DNA from 3 places in the Streptomyces sp. NPDC040622 genome. Region 1 is predicted to be linked to each of the others. Evidence: riboswitches for the same ligand, from Rfam matches in the RefSeq annotation. Region 1 holds a riboswitch; each other region holds the start of a gene.
What was found. A riboswitch is a leader RNA that binds a small molecule or an ion and turns the genes downstream of it on or off. The one in region 1 is predicted to bind cobalamin.
Positions count from the first base shown of each region.

Region 2: it holds a riboswitch for cobalamin, as region 1 does, so the genes downstream of both, ACZ592_RS28225 (ABC transporter substrate-binding protein) here and ACZ592_RS02450 (ABC transporter substrate-binding protein) in region 1, are expected to answer to the same signal.
Region 3: it holds a riboswitch for cobalamin, as region 1 does, so the genes downstream of both, ACZ592_RS24615 (CoA-acylating methylmalonate-semialdehyde dehydrogenase) here and ACZ592_RS02450 (ABC transporter substrate-binding protein) in region 1, are expected to answer to the same signal.

Region 1 is NZ_JBVIXD010000001.1:555,137-562,202, reverse strand. Features, by position in the region: gene ACZ592_RS02455 (ABC transporter permease) at 1-206, opposite strand, end outside; gene ACZ592_RS02450 (ABC transporter substrate-binding protein) at 211-1,716, opposite strand; cobalamin riboswitch at 1,825-1,952, opposite strand; gene ACZ592_RS02445 (class I SAM-dependent methyltransferase) at 2,137-2,928, shown strand; gene ACZ592_RS02440 (GAF domain-containing protein) at 3,266-4,066, shown strand; gene xdhC (xanthine dehydrogenase accessory protein XdhC) at 4,311-5,120, opposite strand; gene xdhB (xanthine dehydrogenase molybdopterin binding subunit) at 5,122-7,066, opposite strand, start outside.
Region 2 is NZ_JBVIXD010000010.1:59,056-66,121, forward strand. Features, by position in the region: gene ACZ592_RS28220 (FecCD family ABC transporter permease) at 74-1,195, opposite strand; gene ACZ592_RS28225 (ABC transporter substrate-binding protein) at 1,444-2,433, opposite strand; cobalamin riboswitch at 2,605-2,789, opposite strand; gene ACZ592_RS28230 (VOC family protein) at 2,818-3,339, opposite strand; gene ACZ592_RS28235 (AraC family transcriptional regulator) at 3,336-4,205, opposite strand; gene ACZ592_RS28240 (HAD family hydrolase) at 4,444-5,574, shown strand; gene ACZ592_RS28245 (alpha/beta hydrolase) at 5,910-6,737, shown strand; gene ACZ592_RS28250 (DUF2252 domain-containing protein) at 6,741-7,066, opposite strand, start outside.
Region 3 is NZ_JBVIXD010000008.1:305,158-312,223, forward strand. Features, by position in the region: gene ACZ592_RS24605 (enoyl-CoA hydratase/isomerase family protein) at 6-1,082, opposite strand; gene ACZ592_RS24610 (acyl-CoA dehydrogenase family protein) at 1,079-2,224, opposite strand; gene ACZ592_RS24615 (CoA-acylating methylmalonate-semialdehyde dehydrogenase) at 2,239-3,738, opposite strand; cobalamin riboswitch at 3,951-4,130, opposite strand; gene ACZ592_RS24620 (SCO0607 family lipoprotein) at 4,334-4,669, opposite strand; gene ACZ592_RS24625 (GntR family transcriptional regulator) at 4,830-5,501, opposite strand; gene ACZ592_RS24630 (VOC family protein) at 5,638-6,069, shown strand; gene pstS (phosphate ABC transporter substrate-binding protein PstS) at 6,403-7,066, opposite strand, start outside.

The DNA.
Region 1 (7,066 bases):
AGCCAGTGCCAGAAGCGGCTCCAGGCCGGTTCGTCGAGGCCCAACTGCCAGCGCAGCGCGGCCACTTGTTCGGGGGTGCCGAGTTCGCCGCGCAGCACGTCGGCCGTGTCGCCGGGCAGCAGCGAGCCGACGGCGAACACGGCCACCAGCACCATCAGGCACTGGAGGAGGGCGAACAGGGAGCGTCTGAGGACGTAGGCGCGCACGACGTCAGCTGATGCGGACCCGGTCGAAGCGGGCCCAGTCGTGTGAGTTCGGTGGTGCCGAGCGCAGGCCGCCGACCGACCGTGCGACGGCGTCGTTGGCGTCGGAGAACGCCCACACGAGAAGCCCGGACTCGTCGCGGGCGATCTTCTGGGCGCGGGAGAGCAGCGCGAGGCGGTCCCGCTCGTCGCGGCTGGTGCGGGCCCGGTCCAGCAGGGCGTCGAACTTCTTCGAGGCGTACTGCGTCTGGTTGCGGGCCGCCCCGCCCCGGACGCGCTGCTGCAGGAAGTCGGATACGGGCAGGGTGGAGGTGGTGTTGAAGGCGGCGACGCCCTTGGTCTTGATCTCGCTGAAGTAGGTGCTGGACGCGCGGGTGTTGACGGTCAGCTTCAGGCCGACCTCGCGCAGCTGCCGTGCCATCAGGTCGGCGGCCGGCTCCCAGACGGCGTCGACGGAGCTGGTCTCCACGGTGATGCGCAGGCCGTCCGCACCGGCTTCCTTGACGAGTCGCCGCGCCTCGTCGACGTTCCGCTCCGGGGGTGCCAGATCCTTGGGATAGCCGCGCAGACCGAGTCCGAACAGGTCGTTGCCGACCTCGCCGTGCCCGGCGAGCGCGATCCGGACCAGCGCCTCCCGGTCGAGCCCGAGCCGCACGGCGGCTATCAGGCGGGGGTCGCCGAACGGCTCGCGTCCCGTGCGCAGGAGCAGTTGCTGCGCGGTCGCCCGCTTGGCGGTGAGCAGCCGGGTCGAGCCGTCCCTCTTGAGCCGCTCCACGGAGGGCCCTGCCATGTCGGCGCTGTAGTGCACCTGTCCGGACAGCAGGGCGTTGAGCCGCGCCGACTCCTCGTTCGCGGGGACGATCTCCAGCTCGGCGATGTGCGGGGCGCCGGCCCAGTGGTCCGTCCAGCTCCGGTAGCGGGCCGTACCGCCGGGCGTGAACGACACGTAGGTGAACGGGCCGGAGCCGATGGGCTTGCGGAAGTCGGTCGTACCGTCCGGGATGATCTCGGTGCCGGGCCCCGCGAAGACCGTGGGGAACTCGAAGTTCGGCGCCTTCAGCACGAACACGACGGACCGCCGTCCGTCGGCCCTGCTCGCGGCGGAGTCGATCGCGGAGAGCAACACCTGCGAGGGCGACCCTGTCCTGGGGTCGGCGGCGCGGCGGTAGCTGTACAGGACGTCCTTGGCGGTGACCGGCTTCCCGTCGTGGAATGCCGCATCGCGCAGGCGGACGCGCCACCGGGTGCCCGAGCCGTCGCTCTCCCACGACTGCGCGAGCCGCTCGCGCACCGACATGTCGTCCGCGTACGTGCCGAGCGTGTCGTAGAGCGCCTTGGCGCGGGCCTGGTCGACGAAGTTCGGCGCGACGTGCGGGTCGAGGGTCTCCTGGGAGCCGCCGGACGTGAACGCGGCCCGGAATCGATCGCCGCGTCCCCCGTCCCTGGTGTCGGCGCCGCAGCCGCTCAGCAGGCCGGCACCGGCGAGCGCCAGGGCCCCCGAGGCGGCCAGCACGCCTCGCCTGCCCGGCTCTGTTCGTCGCGCCGGCTCCGTCCGGGCATGCGTCGTCACATCGATCCTCTCCGGGGTGTCCTCGCCCCTGCCGTCGGACCGGCGACGGGTCAGTCTCCTGACTTCCGGATCGTCGCTCGCCTCCGCCTTCCCGTCCGCGTACCGCGGTCAGTGGCGTGCGGGAGGCTCGCTTCCCGGTCACAGTGGCGGGACCGCGCCGGAATCGCACCGGCTTCCTGGTCCCCGTCGCCCAGTGCGCTCATTGTGGCGCACGAGGCGACGAGCACCTCAACCCGGTGGGACGCTCCCGGTCTCCGGGCCGTGTGATCAGCTGTGGGGGAAGGCAAGCAGGGGAGGGGCGGCGGCACGGGTCGCCCAACTCCCGGAACCCGACAGACCATCTGGAAAGGGATATCTGCCCCGATGACAGCGACAGCACCCTCCGAGCGGCGGCACTGGGAACACTGGCAGAACAGCTGGGACCGCCAGCAGGAGTGGTACATGCCGGACCGGGAAGAGCGGTTCCGGGTCATGACCGACACGGTCGAGGCGCTGGCGGGCCGCTCGCCGCGCGTCCTCGACCTCGCCTGCGGCACCGGCAGCATCACGGACCGCCTGTTGCGCCGGCTGCCGGACGCCGAGGTCACCTGCGTGGACATCGATCCACTGCTTCTGACCATCGCCCGGGGCCACTTCGCCCGGGACGAACGCGTCTCCTTCGCCGAGGCCGACCTGACCGACGCGGACTGGACCGAGCGGCTCCCCCACACCTCCTACGACGCCGTGGTCACCGCCACCGCGCTGCACTGGCTGGACACCGGGCCCCTGAGCCGCCTGTACGGCACGCTGGCCGGGCTGCTGCGCGAGGGCGGCGTCTTCCTCAACGCCGACCACATGAAGGACGAGTCCGCGCCACGCATCAACGCCGCTCTGCACACCCTGCACACGGAACGGCAGGATCACCAGCGGGCGCGGGGCGCCTTGGACTGGGCCGACTGGTGGCGCGACGCGGCGCGCGATCCCCTCCTGTCCCGCGCGGCGGCCGAGCGCTTCGCACTGCTGGGTGATCCACGGCAGCCCCGCACCGGCACCGAGCCACGGGATCGCCCCACGGCCACCCACTGGCACATCGAGACGTTGCTGGAGCATGGGTTCAGCGAGGCGCGACAGGTGTGGTGCTCCGCGAGCGACGCGCTGGTGGCCGCGCTGCGCTGAGGCCACCGACGGCGACTCGCCCCCGCTCACGCCCACGGCCGGGGCCCGGGCCACCGCACCCGCACCCGCACCCGCACCCGCACCCGCACCCGCACCCGCACGAACGGTGGTTCGGCCCCGGAGGCCCCGGTAGCGAAGGGGGCCGCGCGCCCGGGTGATCGAGTGGACGATGACGCCGCCCCGCACCGCCCGCAAGCCCTACGCTGGCATCGTCACGCCGCTCGTCTCGACGGAGTGACTTCCCCACGGCGCCGGGCCCTGGCCCCTTGCCCGACGCCGAGGCACAGGCCGGACACCGTCGCGGCGTCTGCCCCTGGCCGGACCGAAAGGAAACAGCATGGTCTGGTCCCAGTTGGCGCCCGCTGCCCACATCGCCCTCAGCCACCACACCGACACCGGAGCCGCCACGCTGCACGTGGCCGGGGAACTCGACGTCGACTGCCTGCCCACCCTGGCGCGTGCGCTGGTCCGCCTGGAGAACACTCCCGGGCGGATCGCGCTCGACCTGAGCCGGGTCACGTTCTGCGCCCCCGCCGCCCTGGACCTCCTGGTGCAGGCCTCCCACCGCATCGGCGCCGTCGGCGGCGAGTTGGTGGTGGAGCGCGCCCACAGCCAGGTCCTGCGCACCCTTCAGCTGTGCGGCCCGCCCGCCGGACTGCGGATCGACCCCGCTCCCCTGGGCCTGCTCGCTCCCGACGAACGCCAGCGCCGCGAGACCCTGTTGCGCGAGACCCTCAGGCTGGCCTTGCGCATCATCGGCGCCCCCATGGGCAACGCCCAACTCCTCGACCCCGCCACCGGCGTGCTGCGGATCGTGACCCAGCGCGGCTTCCACCACCCCTTCCTCTCCTTCTTCGAATCCGTCGACGACCGCGAGAGCGCCTGTGGCGTCGCCGCCAGGGACCGTCGCTCCCTCTACGTCGAAGAGGTGGCCGCCTCGCCGATCTTCTTGGGCACGCCCGCCCTGGACGTCCTGGACACCGCCGGCGTCGGCGCCGTGGTCTCGCTGCCCGTCGCATCCGGTGAGGGCGCCCTGATCGGCGTCGTCTCCCTCCACCACTCGCGTCCCACCGCCTGGACGCCGGAACAGCGGACCACCCTGGACCGCCTGGCCCGCGCCGCCGGCCACATCCTCTGACCGCCGCACCCGGCTCGGACAGTCCCGCGCTCGGTGGGCGCCGGGCGCGGCCGCCATGCGTTCCAGGACGGCAGGCATGCCGGGGGGGCGATGCGCCGGAAGTCGCCTTCCCCGCGCGGGAAACGGGCCGGTTCCGTCGTCGCCCTCCGCCGGATGGGCAGCGGGCCGAGCCTCGCCTCCGCGAGGTGGTCGCACGCGTCGTGGGGGGGGCGAAAGCCCGGGATGTTGCCCGCCGCCCCACCGGTCAGTCGCCCTCGGTCTCGAACGTGCGCAGCAGGTCGGCGGCGACGCTCACGGCGATGGTCGCCGGTTCCTTGCCGGTGATGTCCGCGAGGCCGATCGGGGTCTTGATCCGGCCGATGGTGGCCTCGTCGTGGCCGCCCTCGGTGGCGAGGCGGTGGCGGAACCGTACCCACTTGGCGGCCGAGCCGATCAGCCCGATGGAGCCGAGGTGGGGGGTGCGCAGGGCGGCGTCGCACAGCGCCGCGTCCTCGGCGTGGTCATGCGTCATGATCAGGACGTGGGTGCCGCGCGGCAGCTCCGCGAGGACCTCCTCGGGCAGCAGCAGCGTGTGGTGCACGTGCACCTGCCCCACCGCGTCCGCCAGCACGTCGAGCCGTTCCTCGGTGAGGATGTCGGACCGGGTGTCGATCAGATGCAGGTCGAGGTCCTGGCGTGCCAGGATGCGCGCGAGTTCCAGGCCCACGTGTCCCACGCCGAAGATCGCCACCGCCCGTACCACCGCCAGCGGTTCGAGCAGCACCGAGACGGTGCCGCCGCAGCACTGCACGCCGTGCCGGTTGGTCACCTTGTCGTTCAGGGCGAAATCCATCAGTTCCGGCTCCGGCTTGGACGCGGCGATCATCTCGCGGGCCCGGTCGATGGCGACGGCCTCGACGTTGCCGCCGCCGATCGAACCCCACGTCTCGGTCTGCCCCACGACGAGCTTCGCGCCGGCGTCGCGCGGGGCGTGTCCCCGCACGGTCGCGACGGTCGCGAGCACGCCGGGCTCCCGGCGTGCTCGCAGCCGCGCGACCGCGGCGACCCAGGTCATGTCAGGCACCGCTCAGCGTTTTTGCGTCGTCCCGGGCCGTGGCGTCGGCCGCACGACCGCCTGCGACGGCGCCTTCGGGGACAGAACCGTTCGGGGCGGTCCCGTTCCGGGCGGCATCACTCCGGCGCGCCGACCGGATCGCCCAGTACACCGCCTCCGGCGTCGCGGGCGAGGCCAGTTCGACGCTGACGCCGTCCGGCCCGAACGCGGCCGCGGCCTGCCGCAGCGCCTCGCGCACCGAGAACGCCAGCATCAGCGGCGGCTCGCCCACCGCCTTGGACCCGTAGACCGCGCCCTCCTCGGTGGCGTTCTCAAGGAGCGTCACGTTGAGCTCCTCGGGCATCTCCGAGAAGCTCGGCAGCTTGTAGGTGCTCGCCGCCTGGGTGAGGAGACGGCCGCGGTTCGGCCCCTCCGTGGCGTCCCAGCGCATGTCCTCCAGGGTCAGCCAGCCCGCGCCCTGCACGAAGCCGCCCTCGACCTGACCGATGTCGATCATCGGGGAGAGGCTGTCGCCGACGTCGTGCACGATGTCGACCCGTCGGATGCGGTACGCGCCGGTGAAGCCGTCGACCTCCACCTCGGCCGCCGCGGCGCCGTGGGAGAAGTACTTGAACGGCGAGCCCCTGAACGTCTTCGCGTCCCAGTGCAGTCCCTCCGTCCGGTAGAAACCGGCGGCGGACAGCTGCACCCGCTGGAAGTACGCGGTGCGCACCAGATCGTCCCAGGCCAGCTCCTTGTCGCTGCCCAGCATGCGCGCGACACCTTCGACGATGCGTACGTCCGAGGCGTTCGACCCCAGGTGGGTGGCGGCCACCTGCAGCAGCCGCTCGCGCAACTGCTCGCAGGCGTTCTTCACCGCCGCGCCGTTGAGGTCCGCCCCGGCGCTCGCGGCGGTGGCGGACGTGTTGGGCACCTTGTCGGTGCGCGTCGGGGCGAGGCGCACCTTGTGCAGCGGGATGCCCAGCGTGGTGGCGGCCACCTGCAGCATCTTGGTGTGCAGGCCCTGGCCCATCTCGGTGCCGCCATGGTTGATCAGGACCGAGCCGTCCTTGTAGATCAGCACCAGCGCGCCGCCCTGGTTGAAGGCGGTGAGGTTGAACGAGATGCCGAACTTGACGCCCGTGACCGCGAGGGCCCGCTTGGTGTGCGGGTGTGCGGCGTTGAAGGCGGCGATCTCGCGCTTGCGGTCGGCGACGCCGCCGTTGTCCAGGGTCTTGTGCCAGACCGCGGAGATCCGTTCGTGCTGGAGGACCTGCTGCCCGTACGGCGTCGACTGCCCCTCCTGGTAGAAGTTGCGCTCCCGCAGCTCCATCGGGTCCAGGCCGAGCAGCGGCGCACACCGGCCCATGATGTCCTCGATCACCAGCATGCCCTGCGGTCCGCCGAAGCCGCGGAAGGCGGTGTTGGAGACCTTGTTGGTCCGGGCGATGCGGCCCGCGATACGGGCGTTGGGGATCCAGTACGTGTTGTCGATGTGGCACAGCGCGCGGGCCACCACCGGCTCGGAGAGGTCCAGGCTCCAGCCGCCGTCCGCGGTCAGAGTGGCGTCCAGGGCCCGGATGCGGCCGTCGGCGTCGAAGCCGATCTTCCAGGTGGCGTTGAAGCCGTGCCGCTTGCCCGACATGGTCAGGTCCTGCGTCCGGTTGAGCCGCAGCCGGACCGGCCTGCCGGTCAGCTTGGCGCCGAGCGCGGCGACCGCCGCGAACCCGTGCGGCTGCATCTCCTTGCCGCCGAAGCCGCCGCCCATCCGCAGACACTGCACGGTCACCTCGTGGCTGTGCAGCCCGAGGACGTGCGCGACGATCTCCTGGGTCTCCGAAGGGTGCTGGGTGCTGCTCTGGACGAACACCTGCTCGCCCTCGTCGATGTGGGCCAGCGCCGCGTGCGTCTCCAGGTAGAAGTGCTCCTGGTCGGAGAACTGGAACTCGCCGGTGAACACGTGCGCC
Region 2 (7,066 bases), on a different contig from region 1:
GCGCTGTCGATGTCGATGCCGCTGTCGATGCCGATGTCGAGGTCAATGTCGCTGTCGCTGTCGCTGTCGTGCGTCACGTCGCCCTCCGCGTCCGGTACAGCACCGCCACGAACGCCGGTACGCCGATGAGTGAGGTCACCACGCCGACCGGAACCTCCTGCGGGTCGAGGGCCGTGCGGGCCAGTGTGTCCACCCAGACCAGGAAGACCGCGCCGGCCAGTGCCGTGACCGGGAGCAGCCGGGCGTGCCCGGAGCCGACGACCGCACGCGCCGCGTGCGGCAGGACCAGGCCGACGAAGCCGATCGCACCCGCCGAGCTGACCAGGGCCGCGGTCAGGAGCGCGGTCGTGCAGAGCAGGACGAGACGGGTGCGGGCCACCCGGACGCCCAGCGTCGCCGCCGCCTCCGGGCCGAACGCGAAGGCGTCGAGCGTACGGGCGTGGGCGAGGCAGACGACCAGCGCCACCGCGAGCACCCCCGCGCACAGCCACACGTCCGTCCAGCCGATCCCGCTGAGCGAGCCGAGCAGCCAGAACAGCACGCCCCGGGTGGTCTCCGCGTCGCCCGCGGTGAGGACGACGAACGAGGTCAGCGCGGAGAAGAGCTGCATGGCCGCGACACCGGACAGCACGACCCGGTCCGTGGTGTCGCCCAGCGTGTGGCTCAGGAGCAGCACCAGCGCGAAGGAGCAGACCGCGCCCGCGAAGGCGCCCGCCGAGATCGACACCACTCCCCCGCCGACGCCGAGGACGACGACCGCGACCGCTCCCGTGGACGCCCCGGACGACACCCCGAGCACGAACGGGTCGGCGAGGGGGTTGCGGAGCAGGGACTGCATGACAGCGCCGCAGACCGCGAGGCCCGCGCCGCAGACCGCGGCGAGCAGGGTGCGCGGCATCCGCAGGTTCCAGACGATGCCGTCCCTGATCGGCGTGAGCGGGGTCTCGCCCCAGCCGAGGTGGGCCGCGACGGTCGACCACACGTCGGGCACGGAGATGTCCGCGGGGCCGATGGTGACGGCCACGGACACCGAGAGGACGAGCGCGGCGGCGCCGGCCAGCCAGAGCAGGCCGAGGCGCAGGCCGGTGCGGCCGGTCCGGCCGGTCCGGCCCCTGAGGTCGGCCGGGACTGCCGGTTCCCGGCCTTGATCCAGGTCCCCGTCCTGTTCTCGGTCCAGGTCCCGGTCCCGGTCCATGTCCAGGTCTCGGTCCAGGCCCCGGTCTCGGCCCTGGTCCTGTTCTCGGTCCAGGTCCAGGTCCAGGTCCAGGTCCAGGTCCAGGTCCCGGTCCAGGTCCAGGTTCCGGTCCAGGCCCCGGTCCCGGTCCCGGTTCCGGTCCCGGTCCATGTCCAGGTCTCGGTCCAGGCCCCGCTCCAGGTCCCGCTTCCGCTTCCGCTCCGATGCCACCGGCTCAGGAGCGCTCTCCTTGCCGGGCGCCGCCCCGCTCACTTGGCGAGCCCGAACTTCCGCAGCCCCGCGGCCACTTGCTCGATGCCGTCGACCGTGCGGATCGAGGGGTTCATGGCCTGGCCGCTGAGCAGCACGTACCGCTTCTTCTTCACCGCGGTCAGGTTCTTGGTCGCCGGGTTGGACTCCAGGAACTTGATCTTCGCCGCGGCGCTCTCCGCCGACTGGGACTTGCGGGTGAGATCGCCGAGGACGAGGACGTCGGGGTCGCGGTCGGCGACGGTCTCCCAGTTGATCTGGGGCCACTCCTCGCGGGTGTCGTCGAAGACGTTCTTCGCGCCGAGTTCGCGGGTGATGATGCCGGGGGCGCCGCAGCAGCCCGCCAGGTAGGGGGCGTCGGAGTTGGCGAACCAGTAGAGGAGCGTCGCGTCGGAGGCGTCGATGTCCTTGGTGGCCTTGGTGACCCGGCGCCGCAGGTCGGCGATCAGCCGCTCCCCGCGCTTCTGGACGCCGAAGACCTTCGCCAGGTCGCGCACCTCGCCGTAGACCGTGTCCATGGTGAGGGTCTTGACGCGCTTTCCGTCGCCGCCGCCGTCGTTGTCCTTGCCGGCACAGTCGGAGGGCGAGACGTAGACGGGTACGCCGAGTTCGGTGAACTTCGTACGGTCGGCGACGCCCCCCTTGCCGACCGTGTAGAGGAAGGAGGCGCTGACGAAGTCCGGCTCCTTGGAGAGGACCTTCTCCAGCGACGGGTAGCGGTCGGCGAGCCGCTCCACCTTCGCGTTGTCCTTCGCGAGGTTCTTCAGGACCGGGTCGGTCCAGGTGCCGGTGCCCACCATGCGGTCGGCGAGGCCGAGGGAGAGCAGGATCTCCGAGGAGCCCTGGTCCAGGGAGACGGCGCGGCGCGGCGGGGCCTCGACCTTCGCCTCCTTGCCGCAGGAGGCGACCGTGACCGGATAGCCGTCGGCGCTCCGGTCCGCCCGGTTCGCGGGCTTGCTCGTGGAGCCGTCGCCGCACGCGGTGAGCACGAGCGCTCCGACGCAGAGCAGGGCGGACGTACGAGCTGATGCGCGAGCGGATATAGCGGATGCGCGAGCCGATGCACGAGCGGATATACGGGCTGTCGAGGACACGGGATCCCTTGGATGTCACGGCTCATACGCGGAGCCTGGCCTGCGTCACGTCCTCCGCCGCCCGGTGTGCGAGCGGAGGCGCCAGCAGGTCTTCGGACTCGGGATCGGCCGGACGGGGCGCCTTCCCGGGCGTCCGTGGACGCCCAGTGGCCGTGGCCCCGCCCGTCCCCCTCACCGCTGCGCGTCAGTTCCGGTCTTGCACCGGATTCCCTGGCCCAGGTGTGGGTTTGACTGGCTTGCGCAAGTTATCACGCGGCCGGTCCTGGCCCGGATCGCCGGTCAGGGCCGGGGCTCGCCCCGGTACGTGCCGAACGACCAGCGGTTTCCCTCCGGGTCCTCGATGCCGAATTCGCGGCTGCCGTACGGCTTGTCCTCGATCTCAGCGGTGACCTTCACGCCCGCCGCCGTGAGCCTGCGGTACAGGTCGTCCACCTGGCCGGTGACGACATAGGCGCCCGCAGTGCCGGGCTTTCCGCAGGTGGCCGCGGCGGCCGGATCGTACGAGCCGAGCATGACGCCGCCGCCCTCGGGCCAGTCCAGCTGGGCGTGGGCCACGCGGCCCCCGTCCTCGTAGACGGCGGTGCGCAGGAAACCGACGGTGCCGACGAGGAAGTCGATCAGCGCGGAGGCGTCCTCCGCCTGGAGGGCCGGCCAGATGGCGGGAGGGGGCGTGCTGAGCCCCTGCTTCTCCGTGGTCGTGCCGGATGCGGAATTCGGCGTGGGGTCAGGTGTGGGGGCAGGTGTCGTGTCAGGCGTGGGGCCAGGTGTCGCGTCAGGCGTCGTGTCAGGCGTGGTGTTCATGCCTTCGAGTCTTCGCCCGTGCCGTGCGCCCCGGCTTGGATATTCCGGCACTCTTCGGCCAGCCAGCGGGTCGGGCTCGACCCTGTGTACTGCTGGAAGTCGCGGACCAGGTGGGAGTGGTCGTAGTAGCCGGTGTCGGCCGCGACCCCGGCCAGGTCGGGCGGTGCGCCCGCCGCTACGGCACGGGTCACGGCGGACTTGGCGTGCTGGAAGCGCATCAGGCGGGCGGCCTGTTTGGGGCTCAGGCCGGTCTCGGCGCGGAACAACGCCGTCAGCCGGCGTTCGCTGAGCGCGACGTGCCGGGACAGGCCGCCCAGGGTGCCCGCGCCCCGGTGCCGGGCGAGCCACGCCCAGGCCTCGGCGACCTCCGGGCGTACGGGAGCGGTGGTGCGGTCGTCCGCCGCGCGCCGCCTCAGGTAGGCGGAGAGCAGGTCGAAGCGGTCCTCCCAGCGGTCGAGCGCGCACAGCCGCTCGCGGACCTCGCCCGCGTACGCGCCCAGGACGTCGGTGCCGCCGACGACGAGTTGGCCGGCCAGGTCCGCCGCGGGCAGCCCGAGGAGCGCGCGGGCCGCGAGGGGGTGCACGGCGAGCTGGATGCCGGCCTCGTGCTCGGGCTGGACGACGTAGGCGGGGCTCTGGTGCAGGCCGCCGACGACGATGTCGGTGCGCGCCGCGCCGGGGCCCCACGCCCCGTCGGGGGTCGCGCCGGTGACGATGGGGCCGTCCAGGGAGAAGATCACGGTCAGGTACGGGGACGGCAGGCCCCGGTGCAGGGCGGGGCGCTGCCCCGCGGTGCGGTAGCCGACCGCGGAGACGACCATGCCGTCGAGCCGGGGAACGGTCCGGACGAACTCACGGGAGCCCATGTGTTCCAGTATGCGCGGCAGCGGCAGCGGCCGAGGCACGGGTGACCGGAGGCCGTGGGAGGCCGTGGCCACGGGAGGCCTTTTCGGAGTCTCATTCGGCTACCCGTGTTCATCTCACCCATGCCCCCCGGCCACGGTGACTTCGATCATGGGAAATGCCCGCCCCGCCCCATAGCATTGCGCGCCGCTCCGGACGGGGCCGCAGATCGCTCTCAGGGAACGGCAGGGACGTAGAGACATGGCAGTACGGGCAAAGAGCAAGCTGGCCGTCATCGGCACCACGGGGGCGCTCGCCGCCGCCGTCCTCGCGGGCGGCGCCCTGTGGCCGACGAGCCAGGCGACGGCCGCCGACACCTCGGCGGCCACGGCCCGTGAGCTGTCGCACTGGCCGAAGCCCGTCGCGAAGAAGCTCGGCAAGGTCATCGCGCGGAACGACCACAAGGGCGCGTACGCCGTCTTCGACGCGGACAACACGACGTACCGCAACGACCTGGAGGAGTCGCTCCTCCCCTTCCTGGAGATGAAGGGCGTCCTGACCCGCAAGACGATGGACCCCTCGCTGAAGGTCATCCCCTTCAAGGACAAGGCCGGGCACAAGGAAAGCCTCTACAGCTATTACAACCGGCTGTGCGAGGTCGACGACCAGGTCTGCTACCCGTGGGCCGCACAGATCTTCTCCGGCTTCACGCTGAAGGAGCTCAAGGGGTACGTCGACGAACTCCTGGCGTACAAGAAGCCGATCCCGGCCGAGTACTACGAGGACGGGAAGCTCACGAAGACCGAGGTGAAGCCGCCGGAGTTCTCGCGCGGCATGCAGCAGCTCTACAAGACCCTGCGCTCGCACGGCGTCGAGGTGTACGTGGTCAGCGCGGCCAGCGAGGACCTGGTGCGCATGGTGCTCGCGGACCCGAAGTACGGCTACGGCGTGAAGCCGCAGAACGTCATCGGCGTCTCCATGCAGCTCAAGGACCGCAAGACCGGTGAGGTGACCAGCTCCCGCAAGGAGATCGCCGAGGACCGCTTCGGCGAGAAGGACCGTGCCAAGCTCGCGGGGCGCGAGCTGACGCCGAACCTGTGGGCGCCGCTGACCTGGTACGAGGGCAAGCCCGCGGCGATCAACACCTACATCGACGAGTGGCGCAAGCCGATCCTGGCCGCGGGTGACACCCCCTCCAGCGACGGGCCGATGCTGTTCCACTCCGCCGACGTGGCGCACGGCGGCGTCCGGGTCTGGGTCAACCGCAAGGACTCGTACATGAAGCAGCTGGACGGGATGAAGAAGAAGAACGCGGACCGTCAGCGCGAGCTCGGCCAGAAGGTGACCGCCGACAAGCGGTGGCTGACGGTCACGCCGGACCAGATCGGCTAGCCGTTCCCTTAGTGCCAGGTCACGCCAGGTCATGCCCGGTCATGCCCGGTCATGCCCGGTCATGCCCGGCTCCCGGACGGCGTCGGCCACTTGACCGTGGCCGGCGCCGTCCGCGAACAGCGGGACCGCGCCCGTGCAGGAGGCCGGGGCCGACGTCGGCGAGGAGCTCGGCCCCGGTCAGCCGGGGCGAACTTCCCCCGCCGCGCCCGGAGATGGCGCCGCCGAGGGGTGAACGGTGAACACGGACACGGATACGGACACGGATACGGCCGTCGCCATGCGCCTCACCCCGCCATATGCCCCCATGCGGCGCGGATACGGACGACCATGGGCGCATGACTCACGACTCGCTCGCGCCGTCAGCCACCGCCGGGCCCGCCCTGGCCCCCGAGCCCGCCCTCTCCCCCGCCGCCCACCCCTCTCTCCCTTCCCTCCCCGCTCTCCCGTCCCTCCCCTCCTTCACGTTCGCCTGTGACGGTGAGGAGCTGAGCTGCACGGAGGCGCGGCCCGACGCCTCGCGGACGCCCGCCACGACCGTCGTCCTGCTGCACGGCGCCGGGGCCGGCAGCAAGACGCGGCTGGCCGCCCTGCAGGCCGACTTCGCGGCACGCGGCTGCCGGGCGCTCGCGCTGGACTTCTCCGGGCACGGCGAAAGCAGCGGGGACCTGCGGGAGTTGAGTCTGCGGAGGCGGTTCGAGCAGGCGGTCGCGCTGGTCGAGGAGCGGGTGGAGGCGACCGACGCCCTGGTGTTCGTCGGGTTCAGCATGAGCGGGCAGACCGTCGCGGACCTGGTGGCGCGCTTCGGCGCGCGGGTCACCGGCATCGGCCTGTGCGCGCCCGCCGTGTACGCGCGGGAGGCCTGGCCGCTCCCCTTCGGCGACAGCGACGGCCGGTTCACCGAGGTCATCCGGACGCCGGACCGGTGGCGCGACTCCGCGGCGCTCGAGGCCTACCGGAACTTCCGCGGGCGCGCGGTGCTCGTCGTGCCCGGCACCGACGCGGTGATCCCGCCCTCGGTCACGGCTGCCGTCGGCGCGGCGCTCACCGCCGGTGCGCGGTTCACGCGGCTCGAACTGCCGGACGCGAGCCATGCGTTGGGTGCCTGGCTGCGGGACCACGCGCGGGACCGGCGGCGGCTCGTGGACGCGCTGCTCGCGGACTGAACGTCACATCCCGGGGCTCGCGGCGATCACGCCGGCGTCGATCGCCGCGGTGAGCGCCGCGTGGTCCCGCGCGTTCTGCGCGGCGTAGCGCACCGCGAAGTCGGCGATGGCGCGGTCGAAGGTGTCCGAGCCGCCGAGGTAGGCGGCTATCGCGATGCGGTCGCCGGAGCGGGCGTGGGCGCGGGCCAGGGCCGTGCCGCACAGCCGGGCGTAGGCGCGCAGTTCGGCGGCGGACAGGGCGGCGAGGTCCGCCGAGCCCTTCATGTCGCGCAGCTGCCGCCAGTAGAAGGCGCGCCCCTGGGGCCCGGTCATCCAGCCGAGGAAGATGT
Region 3 (7,066 bases), on a different contig from region 1:
GTTGCTCACCACGCCACCTCCTGTGTCACGACGCCGTCGGCCAGGGCGAGTTCCCGGTCGCCGAGGGGCGCGAAGAATCGTCGGACGTCGTCCCCTGTCACCTCGGCGAGCGTGCCGGGGTTCCAGCGGGGCGCGCGGTCCTTGTCGATGACCTGGGCGCGGATGCCCTCGGCCAGGTCGTGCGAGGTCAGCGCGGCACACGAGACCCGGTACTCCTGGTCCAACACCGCCTCCAGCGAACCGAGTTCGCGTGCCCGGAGCAGCGCGTGCAGCGTCACCTTGAGGGCGGTGGGCGACCGGGAGAGCAGCGTCTCGGCCGCTTCCTTCGCCGCGCGCGAGCCGTCCGCGTGGAGGCGGTCGATGACTTCCTCGACGGTGGGGGCCGCGTAGCAGTGGTCGATCCACGCCCTCTCGTCGGCGAGTTGGCCGGGCGGCGCGTCCTCGACGTACCGCGGTAGCACCTCACGTACCGGCGCCTCGGCGAGGTCGGCGACGAAGCCGGGCAGCGCGGACGAGGGTACGAAGTGGTCGGCGAGGCCGCACCTCAGGGCGTCGCCCGCCGTCACGTGTGCTCCGGTGAGGGCGAGATGGGTGCCGAGCCCGCCGGGCGCGAGGCTCAGCAGATAGGTGCCGCCGACGTCGGGCACGAAGCCGATGCCGGTCTCGGGCATGGCGACCCGGGAGCGTTCGGTGACCACGCGCACACTGCCGTGCACCGAGACGCCCACGCCGCCGCCCATCACGAATCCGTCCATGACGGCGACGTAGGGCTTGGGGTAGCGGGCGATGCGGGCGTCGAGACGGTACTCGTCGCGCCAGAAGTGCCGCGTCGCCCCGCCGTCGCCCGTCGTGACGTCCTCGTGAATGGAACGGATGTCGCCGCCCGCGCACAGCCCGCGGTCCCCGGCGCCGGTGAGGACGACGGTCTCGACGGCGGGGTCGTGTTCCCAGGCGGTCAGCGCCCCGTCGATGCGGCGCACCATGGCATGGGTGAGGGCGTTGAGGGCCTTGGGGCGGTTGAGGACCAGATGGGCCGCGCGCCCCTCGACCCGCAGCGTCACGGCGTCGTCGGCCGCCGTCACCGGACGGCCTCGGTCAGCCCGCGGGCCACGATCAGGCGCATGATCTCGTTGGTTCCTTCCAGGATCTGGTGGACCCGCAGGTCACGGACGATCTTCTCGATGCCGTACTCGCTCAAATAGCCGTATCCGCCGTGCAGTTGGAGCGCCCGGTCGGCCACGGAGTAGCCGGTGTCGGTGGCGAACCGCTTGGCCATGGCGCACAGCTCCGGGGCGCGTGGATCGCCCCGGTCCAGGGCGTCGGCGGCCTGGCGCACCAGTGCGCGGGCGGCGGAGAGCTCGGTGGCCATGTCGGCGAGCCGGAACCGCAGTGCCTGCGCGTCCAGGAGGGACGAGCCGAACGCCTCCCGGTCGGCGAGATGGGCCACGCTGCGGTGCAGGGCGCTCTGTGCGCCGCCGAGCGAGCAGGCCGCGATGCCGAGGCGACCGCCGTTGAGGCCGTTCATGGCGATGCGGAAGCCGTCGCCCTCGGCACCGAGCCTGCGGTCGGCGGGGACGCGCACGCCGTCGAGCAGGACCTGGCGGGTGGGCTGGGCGTTCCAGCCCATCTTGCGTTCGTCGGCGCCGAAGGAGAGACCGGGGTCGTCCCGTTCGACGACGAACGCGGAGATACCGCCGGGGCCTTCCTCGCCGGTGCGCGCCATCACGATGTACACGCGTGCGGCCCCAGCCCCCGAGATGAACTGCTTGACGCCGGTCAGGACGTACGCGTCACCGTCCCGTTCGGCGCGCGTCCGCAGGGCTGCGGCGTCCGATCCGGCGCCGGGTTCGGTGAGGCAGTAGCTGCCCAGCGACGCGGCGGTGCACAGGTCCGGCAGCCAGCGGGCGCGCTGCCCCTCGTCGCCGTACCGGTCGATCATCCAGGCGACCATGTTGTGGATGGAGAGGTATCCGGCGATGGAGGGGCAGCCGGTGGCCAGCGCCTCGAAGACGAGTGTGCCGTCGCTCCGGCAGAGCCCCGAACCGCCATGTTCCTCGCGTACGTAGACGCCACCGAGGCCCAGTTCGGCGGCCTTGCGCAGCACGTCCACGGGGAAGTGCTTGTCGCGGTCCCAGGCGACGGCGTGCGGTGCGAGGTGCTCGTCGGCGAAGTCGAGCGTGACCTCTGCCAGGGCGAGCTGGTCCTTGGTGAGGGTGGTGCCCATCGATGTCATCGCCGTCATCCCATCGTCGGGATGGTGAAGCTCGCGCCTTCCCTGATCCCCGAGGGCCAGCGCGAGGTGACGGTCTTGGTGCGGGTGTAGAAGCGGACGGCGTCGGGGCCGTGCTGGTTCAGGTCGCCGAATCCGGAGCGCTTCCAGCCGCCGAACGTGTGGTAGGCGACCGGGACGGGGATCGGCACGTTGACGCCGACCATGCCGGCGCCGACGCGCCGTGTGAAGTCACGTGCGGTGTCGCCGTCCCTGGTGAAGATCGCGACGCCGTTGCCGTAGGGGTGCTCGGTGGGCAGGCGCAGGGCCGCCTCGTAGTCCGCCGCGCGGGCCACGCACAGCACCGGGCCGAAGATCTCCTCGCGGTAGATCCGCATGCGCGGCGAGACGCGGTCGAAGAGGGTGGCTCCGGCGAAGAATCCGTTCTCGTGCCCGGGCAGGGTGAAGTCACGCCCGTCGACGACAAGTTCGGCCCCTTCGTTGACGCCGATGTCCACGTACCGGCGCACCCGGTCGAGCGCATCCCGGGTCACCAGGGGGCCGAAGTCCGCCTCGGGGTCGTCGGAACGGCCGATGCGCAGTCCGGCGACGCGCTTCTTGAGGCGGGCGACGAGCGCGTCCGCGGTCTCCTCGCCCACGGGAACGGCGACGGAGATGGCCATGCAGCGCTCCCCCGCCGAGCCGTACCCGGCGCCGATCAGGGCGTCCACGGCCTGGTCGAGGTCGGCGTCCGGCATGACGATCATGTGGTTCTTGGCGCCGCCGAAGCACTGGGCGCGCTTGCCGTGCGCGGCGGCGGTGGCGTAGATGTGCGCGGCGATCGGTGTGGAGCCGACGAAGCCGAGCGCCTGGACGCGCGAGTCCTCCAGGAGGGTGTCGACGCTCTCCTTGCCGCCGTTGACGACGTTCAGGACGCCGGGCGGCAGGCCCGCCTCCAGGAACAGTTCGGCGAGCCTCAGCGGCACCGAGGGGGCACGTTCGGAGGGCTTGAGGACGAAGGAGTTGCCGCAGGCCAGTGCGGGTGCCGCCTTCCACAGCGGGATCATCGCGGGGAAGTTGAAGGGAGTGATCCCGGCGGTGACGCCGAGCGGTACCCGCAGGGAGTGCACGTCGATGCCGGTGCCGGCGTTGTCGCTGAACTCGCCCTTCAGCAGGTGCGGGATTCCCGCGGCGAACTCCACGACCTCCAGACCTCGTTGCAGATCGCCGTGCGCGTCGGCGACGGTCTTGCCGTGCTCGCTGGACAGCTGCCGCGCCAGCGACTCCCGCTCGCCCTCGACGAGTTGGAGGAAGCGCAGCAGGACGCGGGCGCGCCGCTGCGGGTTCCACTCGCCCCAGGCCCGCTGGGCGGACGCGGCATCGGCGATCGCCACCTCCGTCTCCGCCCGCCCCGCGAGCGGCACATGTGCCTGTACGGAGCCGGAGTTGGGGTCGTACACGTCGGCGAAGAGCCCGGAGGCGCCGCGCACGTGCTTGCCGCCGATGAAATGTGTCAGTTCACGGACCATGAGAGCCTGCTCTCGTCAGGTGCGATCCGGGGATGGCACGGCAGGCCGACGACGCCACCGGGTGAGGGGCGCGGAAGGGTCCGCCGTGGGACGCGAAGGCCTAAGAGCCGCCGTGGAGTCGAGCGCAGGCAGGGGCCGTCGCTCGCTTCGCCGGATCACCTGGGTCGTGGGTACGGACCGGTGCCATGCGTGTCTGCTCCATCCTCGTGGACAACACGGAACACCCCGCGGCCGGTATCCTGACTCCCGGATCAGCGCGCGTTCTCCCGCCTTCCCGACGGGACTTGTCCGTCAGTGGCGTATCGCTCCGCGAGAACGCACTCCCCGGTCACAGTGGCGGGACCGCGCCGGATTCACACCGGCTTCCCTGCACCGCGGGCTCTGGTCACGAACATATAGTTGGACGTCCTAGTAAGTCCACCCCGACTTTCCGGCGCCCCCTCGGCAACGCCGCGGTGACTCGCACCGGCGAGTAGTCGTATCGCACAGGTCACGGGCACAGCGCTGCCGGCAGGCGCTCCTCGCGCACCGGGCACAGGCGTGGCGTCGGCCGATCGCAGGCAACCCGACGGCCGCACGCCTGCCGGTCACGCGGTCACTGGCCGTCCTTCAACTTGATGATCTTGCCGTTCTTGTCGAGCGTGTGGTCGTTCCAGTAGGTGTCCCACTTGTCGCCGACGTGCTCGGGCACCTTGCCCTCGGGGTAGCGGGCGTACCCCTTCGGCGGCTCCTGCCCGTCGGGCTGGCACGCGGACCCGCTGCCGCCGACGCGCAGGACCGGGTACTCACCGCCGCCGCAGGTCGCGTCCTGCACGGAACAGCTCGTCAGCACCGCGGCCGTCACGCCGGCCAGGGCCAGGCCCACGGCGGCCCGCGCCGGGCGGCTGCCGATCGCTCGCGAGGTCGGACGAACTCGGATGGTCCTACGCACAGCTGGCTCCCTCTCATCGACTGGTGAGACCAGCTTGCGCGGGCCGCCAGGATTGATCATGAGTACGGGTACTCAGGCGGCGGAGTCGCCCTACCTGTTTCCGCGGGCAGCCGAAAGGCGCGACCGCTCCGCAGGCGCCGCCCCGCACCCGGGGATCACCTCACTCGTGGCGCGCCCCGCCGTCCAGGACCACGTCGACGGCGTGGCGGCGGTGCGCGGCGAAGCGTTCGAGGGCGGTGCCGGTGTCCCGGGAGCGCAGCGCGTCGACGAGTTCCCGGTGTTCGTGCGGGACGCGGTCGAGGTAGCCCTGGGCGCTGCGGCCGATCCGGGTCAGCAGGAACAGATGGACCTGGCAGCGGATGCCCTCCCACGCCTCGACGAGGCGGCGGTGACCCCCGGCCGCGAAGACGGCGTCGTGGAACTCGATGTCGCGGCGCACCATGTCGTGCGCGTCGACGGCCCGGTCCATCGCCTCCGCCGTCTTGCCCAGGGAGGAGAGCTCCTCCTCCGAAGCGCGCGCGATCACCTCGCGCACGGCGAGGTCCTCCAACACGGCGCGCAGGCTGTCGAGTTCGGCCACGTCCTCGGGGGACAGCGTCGTCACCGTCGTGCCCCGGTGCCACGCACAGTGGACCAACCCCTCGCGTTCCAGCAACCGCAGGGCTTCGCGCACCGGACCGCGGCTCACGTCCATCGCGAAGGACAGCTCCACCTCGCGCAGCTGCGCGCCGGGAGCGTAGGCCCCGTTGAAGATGGCCTCGCGGATCCGGTCCGCGACCTCGTCGGCCAGGCCGCGGCGCCGCGCGGGCGCCACCCGCCCCTGCTCATCCATGTCTTGGCTCACTCGTCTCTTGCTCTCACCAGGGCCACCAATGTTAACGTGCGACCCAACTCCTAATGTCAACATTCAGACACCGGGTCAGGGCGACAGCACCCAGACCGCCCCCGACGGAAGGGCAGCGCCGGACATGAGCGTTCTCGACTCCCCCATCCCGCGGTTCCACCTGGCCGTACCGGTCGACGACCTGGCCGCCGCGCGTCTCTTCTACGGCGAGGTCCTCGGCCTCGAACAGGGCCGCAGCGCGGAGACCTGGGTGGACTGGAACCTGCACGGGCACCAGTTCGTCACCCACCTCGCGCCGGAACGCGGCCGGCAGATCCACAACCCGGTCGACGGGCACGCCGTCCCGGTGCCGCACTTCGGGCTGATCCTGACGGTTCCCGCGTTCCGGGAGCTCGCCGGGCGACTGCGCTCGGCGGGCGTCGAGTTCGTCATCGAGCCCTACACCCGCTTCGAGGGGCAGAAGGGTGAGCAGTGGACGATGTTCCTCCTCGACCCGGCGGGCAACGCCCTGGAGTTCAAGGCCTTCGCCGACGACTCCCAGGTCTTCGCCGCCTGAGGCCGACGGACCGACGTACGGGCGGCAGGACGGGCGGGGTGATGTCGGTGGTCGTGACGCAGCCGTGTCCGGTTCCGGTGACGCAGTCGCCGCCGGAGGTCGTGGTGGTGACCGCGTTGCGCAGCGTCTTGTCGCCGCCCTTCCTGACCGTCACGGAGTCGGTGATCTTCCCGCCGGGTAGAGCCGAGCTGGACCGCGGCGCGGGGCGGGGTCTTGTGCGGGCTCAGGGACTGGGAGGTGGTCGTGGTGGTGCAGCGGGGGCTGCCACTACTGCCACTGGCCGTGGGCGATTCGGTGCGCGATCACCCGCCTGCCGCCACCCCTTCCTGTACGTCAGGAGAGCGTGCGGACCACCTCGCGCACCCGGCCGGCGAGGGACTCCGGCAGCGGTGCGTAGTGCAGCGCGGACAGCTCTTTCTGTCCCGTCCCGCTCGCCGTGTAGGCCAGGAACGACTTGAGCGCGGGCAGGGTCTCGGGGCGGTTGCCCTGGTCGCAGACGATCTCGTAGGTGACCTGGACGATGGGGTACGCGCCCGGGGCCGAGGCACCGTGGCGGAACTTCAGCGTCATGTCGCCGCCCTCGCCCGCGACACGGGCCTGGGCGATGCCGGCCGACGCCGTCGTGGGCGTCGGTTCGACCGGGGCGGGCGCGCCCGTGTCGATGCTCACGGTCTTGACCTCGCGGGCCCGCGCGAACGACAGCTCGAAGTAGCCGATGGCGCCGAAGCCCGACGTCACCTCCGAGGCGACACCGCTCGATCCGCTCGCCGACGCGCCGCCCGTGCCCTGCCAGGCCTTGCTGACCGGGTGGGTCCAGGCCTCGGGAGCGGCACCCGCGAGATAGGACTGGAAGTTGTGCGTGGTGCCGGAGTCGTCCGAGCGGTGCACGGGGCGTATGGGCATCGACGGCAGCTCGGCGCCGGGGTTGAGGCGCCGGATCTCCTCGTCGTCCCAGCTGGTGATCTTCTGGTCGAAGATCCTGGCGAGGGTCGCGGCG